2 regions of the Aquibium microcysteis genome follow, and region 2 is predicted to be linked to the other one. Evidence: riboswitches for the same ligand, from Rfam matches in the RefSeq annotation. Region 2 holds a riboswitch; the other holds the start of a gene.
The links. Region 2 has a riboswitch for thiamine pyrophosphate ahead of IAI54_RS28185 (YkoF family thiamine/hydroxymethylpyrimidine-binding protein). Riboswitches for the same ligand answer to the same signal wherever they lie in the genome.
Positions count from the first base shown of each region.

Region 1: another riboswitch for thiamine pyrophosphate. It lies ahead of thiB (thiamine ABC transporter substrate binding subunit); the one in region 2 lies ahead of IAI54_RS28185 (YkoF family thiamine/hydroxymethylpyrimidine-binding protein).

Region 1 is NZ_CP061080.1:3,927,118-3,932,993, reverse strand. It holds gene thiQ (thiamine ABC transporter ATP-binding protein) at 1-611, opposite strand, end outside; gene thiP (thiamine/thiamine pyrophosphate ABC transporter permease) at 608-2,218, opposite strand; gene thiB (thiamine ABC transporter substrate binding subunit) at 2,235-3,245, opposite strand; TPP riboswitch at 3,286-3,407, opposite strand; gene IAI54_RS18330 (thiamine diphosphokinase) at 3,533-4,183, shown strand; gene IAI54_RS18325 (ABC-F family ATP-binding cassette domain-containing protein) at 4,190-5,876, shown strand, end outside.
Region 2 is NZ_CP061080.1:5,984,683-5,990,558, reverse strand. It holds gene IAI54_RS28190 (TRAP transporter large permease) at 1-1,151, shown strand, start outside; TPP riboswitch at 1,247-1,359, shown strand; gene IAI54_RS28185 (YkoF family thiamine/hydroxymethylpyrimidine-binding protein) at 1,350-1,955, shown strand; gene IAI54_RS28180 (ECF transporter S component) at 2,012-2,605, shown strand; gene IAI54_RS28175 (ATP-binding cassette domain-containing protein) at 2,610-4,322, shown strand; gene IAI54_RS28170 (energy-coupling factor transporter transmembrane component T family protein) at 4,316-5,056, shown strand; gene IAI54_RS28165 (hypothetical protein) at 5,079-5,639, opposite strand; gene IAI54_RS28160 (ComF family protein) at 5,636-5,876, opposite strand, start outside.

The sequences.
Region 1 (5,876 bases), 2.1 Mb from region 2:
CGCCGGGCGTCGCCCGGATCGTGCGTGACCATCACTATGGTCATTCCTTTCGATTCGTGAAGATCGACCATGAGGTCGAGCATTTCCTCGCGCAGGGCCGGACCGAGCGAGCCGAAGGCCTCGTCGAGCAGCAGGACCGGCCGGTCGCGCACGAGCGCGCGCGCCAGTGCGACGCGCTGCCGTTCCCCGCCGGACAGTTCGCGCGGGAGCCGGCGCTCCTTTCCGGCGAGGCCGACGCGGGACAATGCCTGCTCGACCTGCGCGCGGTCGCCGGCCGTCAGCCGCAGCGACGGCGAGCGGCCGAGGCCGACATTGGCCGCCGCGTCCAGATGGGGGAAGAGGTTGTTCTCCTGGAAGATCATCGAGACGGGCCGGGCGGCAGGAGCGATCGGCGTCACGTCCGCGCCGCCGATCCGGATCCTCCCGGACAGCGGCGTTTCGAACCCCGCGATCAGGGACAGGAGCGTCGACTTTCCGGAACCGCTCGGCCCCATGACTGCGAGGATCGTGCCGGCCGCCACCGACAGGTCGAACCGCATCGGCCGGGCGCCCGGCCATCCGAACGAGACGCTGTCCAGCACGACATCCGCTCCCCCGGCCGTTCGCGTCATGCCTTCCTCCCGCCCAGCCGTTCGGCCGCCACCATCAGGCACAGGCAGAGAAGCGCCAGGATCAGCGCGAGACCCGCCGCGTCGGCCGTCCGGTAGCTGCCCATGCGCTGGAACAGAAGATAGGGCAAGGTCTGCAGGGCGTCGCTGCCGAACAGGGCGATGACGCCGAGATCGCCCAGCGACAGTGCCATGGCGAAGGCAAAACCGCCGGCGAGCGGACGCCGCAGCGTGGGCCAGTCGATCAGGCGCCAGCGGTCGAAGCCGCGTATTCCCAGCTGCGCGCAGAGGCGGTCGTGACGAGCCGCGGCCTGATCATGGGCCGGGCGGATCGCCCGCATGGCGAAAGGGATCGCCATCGCCGCGTTGACGGCCACCACCATCACCGGCGCGAGCGCGAAGGCGTCGGCAGCGTGGCGCAGCAGGATGAACCAGCCCGCGCCGATGACGATCGGCGGGATCACCAGGATCAGGCTCGCACCGCCGTCGAGCGCCCGCTCCAGGGCGCTGGCGCGGGTTCCTCGCCGCGCCGAGGCGAGCCGGTGGCGCGCGCCGGTCATTGCGAGCGTGAGAACGACGCACAGGCCTGCCGAACCCGTCGCCAGCGCGAGGCTCGTCACCACCGCACCGCGCACCGCACTCTCGCCCGACAGGCGCAGGAGATCCGCCTGCAGCCCGGCCAGCACTATCGCGACCACCGGGCCTGCCACGAAGATCGAGGCGACGAGGACGATGGCGGCGTCGAAGAGGGATCCGATCCGGCTCGGACCGTCGTATCGACGCGACGAGACAGAGGGGACTGCGTCGCCGGCCATGTCCGCTCCCAGCCGCATGAGCAGCGCCAGCACCAGGGCGGTGAGGCCGAGTTGCAGCAGCGTCAGAGCGAGTGCCCGGGCTGGGTCGAAATCGAAGCGGAGCGCCTGGTAGATCGCCACCTCCAGCGTGGTCGCGGCCGGTCCGCCGCCCAACGTCAGGACGATGGTGAAGGAGGCGAGACACAGCATGAACACGAGGCCAGCCACGCCTGGCAGCGTCGAACGCAGCGCCGGCCATTCGATCAAACGCCAGCGTGCGCCGGGGCCCATGCCGAGCTGGCTCGCGAGCCGCCACTGGTCGGTCGGGATGGTATCGAGGGCATTCAGGAACAGCCGGGTCGCGAGCGGCAGGTTGAAGAAGGCGTGGGCCACGAGGATGCCCGGCATCCCATAGATGCCGGGCCACCGGCCGCCGGCAAGCCAGCCGAGGAGTTCGGCGGCGAAGCCGGACCGGCCGAGAAGCGCGAGAACGCCGAGCGCAGCCACCAGCGCGGGCAGCGCGAGCGGCAGAGCGAACAGCATCAGCAGGGCGCGCCGCCCGAAAAAGGTCGGGTGGCGCGAGAATGCCCGCGCCACCAGCATCGCCGGCCCGACAGAAACCAGCGTCGACAGCAGCGCCTGCCAGAGCGTGAACCGCGCCACCCGCAGCAGATAGCCGTCGACGCCCGCGACCGCGCCGCCGAGGTCGCGGGCGCCTTCGATCAGCAGTCCGCCGAGTGCGCCGGCCGCCAGCAGCCCCACGAAACCGAGCGCACCGATCCCGGCTGCGACGGACGACCTGGAGGCGGCGCGCATCGCGGTGGGACGCCCGCTACTCGGTCATCGCGGACAGCCATTCGTCCACCCAGGCCTCGCGGTTCGCAGCCACCGTTTCGGGCGGCAGGATCAGGGTCTTCGTCGGCTCGACGAGACGCTCGAAGGCGGGATCCAGCGGTTGCGAGGTGGCGCCGGCGGGATACATCCAGTTGGCTTCGGGGATCGCGTCCTGGAAGCCGGGGCCGGTCATGAAGGCCATGAAGCGCGTGGCGAGCGGGTTATCGGCACCTTTCGTCGTGATGCCCGCCACCTCCACCTGGAGGTAATGGCCTTCCTCGAAGCTCGCTGCCTGATACCGGTCCGTGCTCTCGGCGATCATGTGGTAGGCCGGCGAGGTGGTGTAGGACAGCACCATCGGCGCCTCTCCCGAGGTGAACAGGCCATAGGCCTCGCTCCAGCCGGGCGTCACGGTCAGAACGCGGTCCTTCAGCTTGCCCCACGCCGCCGCCGCGTCATCGCCATAGACGGCCTTCGCCCAGAGCAGCAGGCCGAGACCGGGTGTGGAGGTGCGCGGATCCTGGATGACGATCTTCTGTTCCGGGTCGCCTTCCACGAGATCTTTCAGGCTCTTCGGCGGCGCTGACAGCGCCTGCGTATCGTAGACCACGGCGAAATAGCCGTAGTCGAACGGCAGGAAGGTGTCGTCGGTCCAGCCGCCCGGCACGTCGACCGCAGAGACGTCGGCGCCGTGCGGCGCAAACAGTCCCGTCGCCTTCGCATCGACGGTCAGGTTGGTGTCGAGGCCGAGCACGATGTCGGCCTTCGTCCGCCCGCCCTCCAGCTTCAGGCGGTTGAGCAGCGCGACCCCATCGGCCACCGAGACGAAGGCGAGGTCGCAGCCGCAGTCCGCCTCGAAGGCCTTCTCGACCTGCGGACCCGGACCCCATTCGGCGGTGAAGCTCTCATAGGTGTAGACGGTCAGGGTTCCGTTCGTCTGGGCGAAGGCCGGCAGGACGGAAAGGGAAGCGGCGAGGGCCGCGGCAGTCGGTATCCATATCGTGCGCATCAGGCGCCTCCTCTGTTCGAATGAAAGGAATTGAGGCGCCATCGGATGAGCGTCTAATCCCTCCGCCGGTACGAGCCGGATCAGGTTCAGCGGGTTGGCCGGGTTTCCCCTTGGCCTCTCAGCCGGCCGGTCAAGCGACCGCCGGCACCCCGTTAGAGCACCTCGACATCTAGGACGGGGAACATCGGGCGGCAAGCGTTTTCGGGCGCGCGGCGCGCGACGGCCCTCCTGCGGCATGAGCGGCTGCCCTTTCGCATGGCGCCCGGCCCGTGATAGAGGCGACGCCCATGAGCACATTCGCGATCCTGCTCGGCGGCGATCTCGTTCGCACGCCACGCCTCGACGCTGCCCTTTCGCAGGCGCGCGTGATCGCGGCCGATTCCGGCATCCGCCATGCCGCGACGCTCGGGCTGACGCCGGAACTGTGGATCGGCGATTTCGATTCCGTCACCGCCGCCGAGATCGCGGAGAATGCGGGGATCGAACGCGACATGCATCCGCCGGAGAAGGACAGCACCGACGGCGAACTTGCGGCGGAGGCTGCGATCGCCCGCGGTGCCACCCGCCTGATCATGGTCGGAGCCTTCGGCGGCGAGCGCGCAGACCATGCCTTCCTGCACATGACCGCCGCCATCCGCCTCGCCGAGAGGGGCCTGCCGGTGCTCCTGTCGAGCGGATCGGAGGAAGGCGCGCCCCTGCTGCCGGGCGAGCATGGCTTCGACTACCCCGATGGCACGCTGTTCTCGATCCTGGCCTTCTCGCCGCTCGCCGGCCTCTCGGTCTCCGGCGCGAAATGGCCGCTCACCGAGGTGGAACTCGCCTTCGGCTCGTCGCTGACGCTGTCCAACGCGGTGCGCGGGCGCCTGCGCGTGTCGCTGCGCCAGGGCCGGGCGCTGCTGCTCGCCCGCCCCGAAACATCCTCCGCCTCGAAGGGCTGACACCGCATGGCGCCTCCCATCCTCCGACTCGACGACATCGGCCTCACCTTCGGCGGCACGCCGCTTCTGCAGGGGGCGTCGATCTCGGTCCAGCCCGGCGACCGCATCGCGCTGGTCGGCCGCAACGGGTCGGGAAAGTCGACGCTGCTCAAGATCGCCGCCGGCTTCATCGAACCGCAGGACGGCGAGATCTTCCGCCAGCCGTCCGCGACCGTGCGCTACCTGCAGCAGGCGCCGGACACGGAAGGCTTCGCCACCGTCCGGGCCTATGTCGAGGCGGGGCTCGGACCGACGGACGATCCCTATCGCGCGACCTACATCCTGGAGAACCTCGGTCTGACGGGCGAGGAGAAGCCGGACACGCTGTCGGGCGGCGAGGCGCGGCGCGCCGCGCTGGCGCGCGTGCTGGCGCCGCAGCCCGACATCCTGCTGCTCGACGAGCCGACCAACCACCTCGACCTCTCGGTCATCGAATGGCTGGAAGAGGAACTGTCGCGCACCTCGTCGGCCTTCGTCGTCATCTCGCACGACCGCCGTTTCCTCGAGCGGGTGACGCGTGCGACCGTCTGGCTCGATCGGGGCGTCACCCGGCGGCTCGACAAAGGCTTCGCCCATTTCGAGGAATGGCGCGACCAGGTGCTGGAGGAAGAGGAGCGCGACCAGCACAAGCTCGGCCGCCAGATCGTGCGCGAGGAGCACTGGCTGCGCTACGGCGTCACCGCCCGGCGCAAGCGAAACATGCGGAGGCTGGGCGAACTGCAGTCGATGCGCGCCAAGTTCCGCGGCCATCGCGGGGCCGAAGGTTCCGCCAAGCTGGAGGCGAGCGAGGCCGCCGAATCGGGCAAGCTCGTGATCGAGGCGAAGTCGATCGCCAAGACCTATGGAGAGGCGGTCATCGTCAGGGACTTCTCCATCCGCGTCCAGCGCGGCGACCGCATCGGCCTCGTCGGGCCGAACGGTGCCGGCAAGACGACGCTTCTGCGGATGCTCACCGGGGAACTCGAGCCTGATTCAGGCTCGGTGCGCCTCGGCGTGAACCTCGAGATCGCCACCCTCGACCAGCGCCGCGCCGCGCTCGACCCGGAGGAGACGCTGGCGCATTTCCTCACCGACGGCCGCGGCGAGACGGTCGTCGTCAACGGCGAGGAACGACATGTCGTCTCCTACATGAAGGACTTCCTGTTCAAGCCGGAGCAGGCCCGCACCCCGGTGCGCGAACTGTCTGGCGGCGAAAAGGCCCGGCTGATCCTGGCCCGCGTCCTCGCCCGTCCGTCGAACCTGCTCGTCCTCGACGAGCCGACCAACGATCTCGACATGGAGACGCTCGACCTGCTGCAGGAACTGGTGTCTGGCTTCGCGGGCACCGTCATCCTCGTCAGCCACGACCGCGACTTCCTCGACCGGACGGTGACCAGCACGATCGCGCCGGACGGCGACGGGCGGTGGGTTGAATATGCGGGCGGCTACAGCGATCTGCTGGCGCAGCGCGGCAGCACGCGCTTCGTCAAGCGCGCCGGCGAGGCCAGGGCGGCTGCCGAGAAAGTTACACGTGAATCCGGTTCCGGCGAGCCGGCGGCCGCCAGGGCTGCAGCGAAGAAGCTGTCCTACAAGCAGAAATTCGCGCTGGAGAGCCTGCCGAAGAAGATGGAGGAAGCGGCGGCCGCCATCGCCAGGCTCGAGGCGACGCTGGCCG
Region 2 (5,876 bases):
TGTCGCCGATCCGCACGGTGACCGACTATTCGCTCGGCCTGGTGCCGATGTTCATCCTGATGGGCGCCGTGGCCTCGGCGTCGGGCATGAGTGCGGAACTCTACCGCGCCGCCAACGCCTTCCTCGGGCATCGCCGCGGCGGGCTCGCGATGGCCACGATCACCGCCTGCGGCGGATTCTCGGCGATCTGCGGCTCGTCGGTGGCCACCGCCGCCACCATGGCCAAGGTGGCGCTGCCGGAGATGCGCAGATACGGCTATCCCGACACGCTGGCCACCGGCGCCGTGGCGGGCGGCGGGACGCTCGGCGTCCTGATCCCGCCCTCGATCGTGCTCGCCATCTACGGCGTGATGACGGAGCAGGACATCGGCCGGCTGTTCATTGCCGGGCTGGTGCCGGGCCTGCTGGCTCTGGCGATGTATCTGGTGACGGTGCGGATCTACGTCGCGGTGGCGGGCGGCGGCATCCCGGCACAGCCGCGGGCGGACTGGGGCGAGCGGCTGGCGGCGCTGCGCGGGGTGTGGGCGATCCTGCTCCTGTTCGTCTTCGTCATCGGCGGCATCTATGGCGGCATCTTCACGCCCTCGGAGGCGGCGGGCATGGGGGCCGCGGGCGCGATCATCATCAGCGTCGCGCGGCGGCGGATGGGCTGGCGCCGGCTCTACCAGTGCCTGCTCGAAAGCATCCAGGTGACGGCGGGGATCTTCATGATCCTGATCGGTGCCATCCTCTTCGGCTATTTCCTGACCATCACCCAGACGCCGCAGAAGGTGACCAACTTCCTGCTGTCGCTGGAGCTCGGCGCCTATCCGACGCTGCTTCTGATCCTCCTGTTCATGGTGCTGCTCGGCTGTATCCTCGACGCCATGGCGATGATCATCCTGATGATCCCGATCCTGTTCCCGGTGATCCTGGCGCTCGGCTTCGACCCGATCTGGTTCGGCGTCATCATCGTCATGACGGTGGAACTCGGGCTGATCACGCCGCCGATCGGGATGAACGTCTTCGTCATCAACACGCTGGCGCGCGACGTCAGCCTGCCGACGATCTATCGCGGCGTGATGCCCTTCGTGGCCACCGACGTGCTGCGCCTCGGCCTGCTGATCGCCTTCCCCTGGGTGGTGATGTGGCTGCCGAACACGATGCAGTGACGGCGGTGGCCGTTGCGCGGCGACCGGCATGGCAGCCATGCAGCGAAAGGTTGCAGAGCCGGCTTGCGCCGGCCGCCGGTGCCTGATACCAATGATGCATTCGACAGGGGAGCTCCGTAACGCCGGGGCTGAGATGCGGGGCGGCATGCCTCCGGACCCTCAAGCTGATCTGGTTAATGCCAGCGGAGCGAGGCGAGCATGTTTTCCGGTGCCCAGATATCCCTTTATCCCATGTGCGACGATTTCGTCGCCGTGATCCTCGGCGCCTTGTCGGCGCTCGACCCCTATCGCGAACGGTTCCGGATCGAGACCGACGACGTCTCGACGCTGATCGTCGGTCCGCCGGAAGAGATCTTCCCGGCGATGCGCGACCTGTTTACCGCCGCGGCGGCGTCCGGCGTGCACGTGGTGCTGTCGGCGACGGTGTCGCGCGGCTGCCCCGGCGAACCGGACGACGCGCTCTGCACGCCGCTTGCCGGCGGGCCGCTCGGCCCTCTGGAGACGCGGATCGCGCAGGCGCGGCAGCGCGTGGCAGAGGCGGCCTTGCTCGGCCAGCCGGTGGCGGCGCAGTTCTCGCTCTATCCGCTCGGCGCCCATGCCCACATGGACGAGATCTACGGCTGCATCGACTTCCTGAAGGGGTCCGGCGTCTTCGACCGGTCGAAGAATTTCTGCACCAAGCTGCGCGGTGATGCAGGACCGGTGTTTTCGACCCTGTCGGAAGCCTTCCTGAGCTTCGGCGCGCGCGAGGGCCACGTCGCGCTCGACCTGACGGTCTCGGCGAACAGCCCGACCGCAGCCTGACCGCGCGCGGACCGTCCGCGCGTCCCTCTTCCCAACCTGAAAACCTCGAGGTCGTCATGACTGCCGTCGCCCGCTCCAACGCGTGGACTCTGCGCGAAATCCTGATCGTCGCCGTGCTCGGCGCCGTGTTCGGCGTGCTCTACCTGGCCTGGGTGCAGGTGTGGCTGATCGCGCAGGCGGTGTTCGGGCCGGTGACCATGGACGTGGTGATGGGCTTCTGGTTCATCGTCTCGATTATCGCCGCCAAGATCATCCGCAAGCCGGGGGCGGCACTGCTGTCGGAACTGCTGGCGGCAGCGACGCAGGTGCTGCTCGGCAGCCCGGCCGGGCTGCTGCTGCTGGTCACCGGGCTCGTGCAGGGCGCGGGCGCGGAGGCGGTGTTCGCGGCGACGCGCTGGCGCAGCTACCGGCTGCCGGTGCTGCTGGCGGCGGGCGTCGGCGCGGCGGTGGCCTCGTTCGCATACACCTGGTTCCGCTTCGACTATGGCGCGCTGGCGCCGGGGTTGCTGATCGCGATGTTTACGCTGCGCTGCCTGTCGGGCGCGCTGCTCGGCGGGCTCGCGGGCCACTGGATCACCGAGGCGCTGTATCGCACCGGCGTGCTGTCGGGCCTCGGCATCGACCGCGACCGGCGCGCCGGGATCGCGTGACGGCATGCCCGAGGCGCCAGCCATCGATGCCGCGACCTGGCGCGACGCCGCCGTGCGCTACCCCTATGCGGCGGCGGATGCGGTCGGTCCCGTCACGCTCGCGGTGCGGCAGGGCGAGGTGCTGCTGCTGCTCGGACCGTCGGGGGCCGGCAAGTCGACGCTGCTCGCCACGCTGACCGGGCTGGTGCCGCAGACGATGCCGGCCGAAGTTTCGGGCGCGGTCGAGCTGTTCGGCGAGGCGGCGTCGGCGCGACGGCCCGCGCAATGGTCGGTCGTGGTGTCGCGGCTGTTCCAGAACGCCGAGGAGACGCTCTGCGGCATGACGATCGGCGACGAGGTGGCCTTCGCGCTGGAGAACCGGGCGCTGCCCCTTGCCGAGATCGAGGCCCGCGTGGCGGCGGCGATGCGGGCCGTCGGCCTGTCGCCCGACGACCGCGGCCGCCGCACGATGGCGCTGTCGGGCGGCGAGAAGCAGATCGTGGCGCTGGCGGCTCTGCTGGCGCAGGACGCGGCGCTGGTGGTGGTGGACGAGCCGACGGCGCATCTGGCGCCCGCCGCGGCCGCACGGCTGGCGGAGCTGGTGCTCGTTCGACGGGACGGGCGCAGCGTGATCGTCGTCGACCACCGGCTGGACGGGCTGGTGGGCAGCGTCGACCGCGTGGCGGTGCTCGACCGCGACGGGCGGCTGGTGGCCGCGGGCGATCCGCGGACGGTGTTTCCGGCGCATCGCGAGACATTGGCGGCGCAAGGCATCTGGCGGCCGGCGGCGACCGAACTGGCGGCCGACCTCGCGGCCGCGGGCGTGGTGCTGGAGCCCACGCCGCTCGCCATCGGCGAGGCGATCCGCGGTCTCGACGCGCTGGCGCCGGGGCAGCGGGAGGCGGCGCGGCCCGTCGCGGCCCGCTTCGTGTCGGAGCGCCTCGCGCCGGCCGCGGCGGGAGGCGGGACGGAGGTGGTCCGGCTCGCGAGTGCGGCCTGCGCGCCGTTTCTCGGCCCCATGGTGCTGGATCGGATCGACCTCGCCGTCCGCGCGGGCGAGGCGATCGCGATCCTCGGTGCCAATGGGGCGGGCAAGTCGACGCTGGGGGCGAGCCTCGCCGGCCTGTTGCGGCTGAAGCGCGGGCGGCGCGACGGCGCTGCCGGCGGCATCGCCTTCCAGAATCCGGAAGGCCAGTTCGCGGCCGGCTCGGTGGGGGAGGAGATCGCGGCGGCGCTGGGGATCGGCTCCGGTGGACACGATCTGCCGATGCCGGCTGGCCCCGGACGCGGGGCGGAGGCCGACGCGGCACGGATCGCCGCCGTCCTGCGCGACTGGCGGCTCGAGGGGCTCGCCGCGCGCCATCCGTTCGAACTGTCGCAAGGCCAGAAGCGGCGGCTGGCGCTGGCCTGCCTGGTTGAGGCGGGGCGTTTTCCTCTGCTGGTGCTCGACGAGCCGACCGCCGGGCTGGACGCCGCCGGCGTCGCGGCGCTGGCGCGCACGGTGGAGGCGCTGCGGGCGCGCGGAACGGCGCTGGCGATCATCACGCACGAGCTCGACTTCGCGCTCGCGACCTGCCCGCGCGCCGTCATCCTCGGCGAGCGGCGGATTCTCGCCGACGGCTCCTGCCCCGTTCTGCTCGCCGACCGCGACCTGATGCGCCACGCGGGGCTGGAGCGCCCGGCCCTGCTCGACCTCGCCGCCTGGACCCGTGCTGGCGCGGAGGCGGCGGCATGCTGAGCGCGCTGCATCCGCTGCCCAGGATGGTCGTCTGCCTCGTCTGGATCGCGGCCTCGATCCTGGTCTTCGACGCGGTCTTCCAGCTGGCGACGATCCTGGTCGCGGCGCTGGCGCTGATCCTCGCCGAGCGCCGCTCGCCGCTTCTCGTGCTGGCGCTGATGGTTCCCTTCGCGCTGTTCGGCTTCGGCTTCCTCACCACGTCGGTGCTGTTCCGGCAGGAGAGCGACTTCGCGCTGCACGTGGCGTCGGAATCGCCCTTCGGCGGCGCGGCGCTGTCGGCCGGCATCGTGCTGTTCCTGCGGGCGATCGCCTGCGGCATGGTCTCGGCGCTGTTTGCGCTGACGACCGACCCCGGCCAGCTGATCAAGGCGATGATGGTCTCGTGGCGGCTGCCGCCGTCGATCGGCTACGCGCTGTTCTCGGCGCTGCATCTGGTGCCGGACCTCGTCGGCGAGGCGCGGCAGATGCGGCTGGCGCGGGCCATGCGACGGGGCCGCCCGCCGCGCCGCATCCCCGGCCCCGGCGAGGCCGCCGCGCTGGTCGTGCCGCTGCTCGCCTACGCCATCCGCCGCGCGTCCCGCTCGGCCATCGCCATGGAAGCGCGCGGACTGGGCGCCGGGCCGCAGCGCACGGTGACGGGCGCGCCGCGAGCGGGAAAGCGGGACGCGGCGTTCGTGGTCGCGGCGGTGGCGCTGATGGGCGCGAGCCTGGCGGTGGCGGCGCTGGTGGGCTGAGCGGCCGATGGAGGTTCCCCCGCTACAGGTTCAGCGTCGCCTGCCCTGCCCGGCCGATCTCGGCCATCGTTCGGGTGAGGTTGGTCTTCCTGGCGATATCGAGATAGTCGTCGCGGTCGCAGAGTTCGAGCAGGCGCGCGATGTCCTCGGCGGTCTTCACCACGGCGAAGTTTCGGGTGGTCGAGAGGTGGACGACGACCGACTTTCCCTGCCTGACGAGTTCGAGAACGTTGTTGATCGAGCCTGCGCTCTTCCCGTCCCAGAGAACGAAGCCGTAGTCGGCGTGACCCGCCATGGCCTTGTCCTTCACCGTGTAGAAATCGCGACCGGACAGTGACGAAGGAACCTCGACGTGTCTCGTCGGCCATTCGCCCACATTGTTGCGGCACGTCTGGCCGGCGCAGAAGACGGTGACGTTCCGATAGCCATTCGCAGCGAGATGAATCTGCATGGCCTTGTCAGCGCCGCTGGCGTCGCCGATGACGATGGCGAACTCCTGATCCATCATCCGGCGGATGCGGTCGCGGATCGCGTCGTCGAGCCGGTTCACGCTGCGGGAACCCGATAGGAAGACGGTCGTCATCGCTTGCTCCTCGTCATGGTCATCGTGAGAGCACAGACGCTCGCAACCTTTGCATCGTCAAGCAGGACCGAACAGCAGGCATCGAGCGTTGCTCCCGACCTGTACAGATCGTCGACCAGAAGCACATGCTTGCCCTCGAGCGTCTGACGGCCCGCAACCGAAATCGAACCCGCCAGAAGCGAGCGCCTTTCTTCCGGATCGCCTACGTTCTTGAGTTCCATTGCACCGGACTTGCGC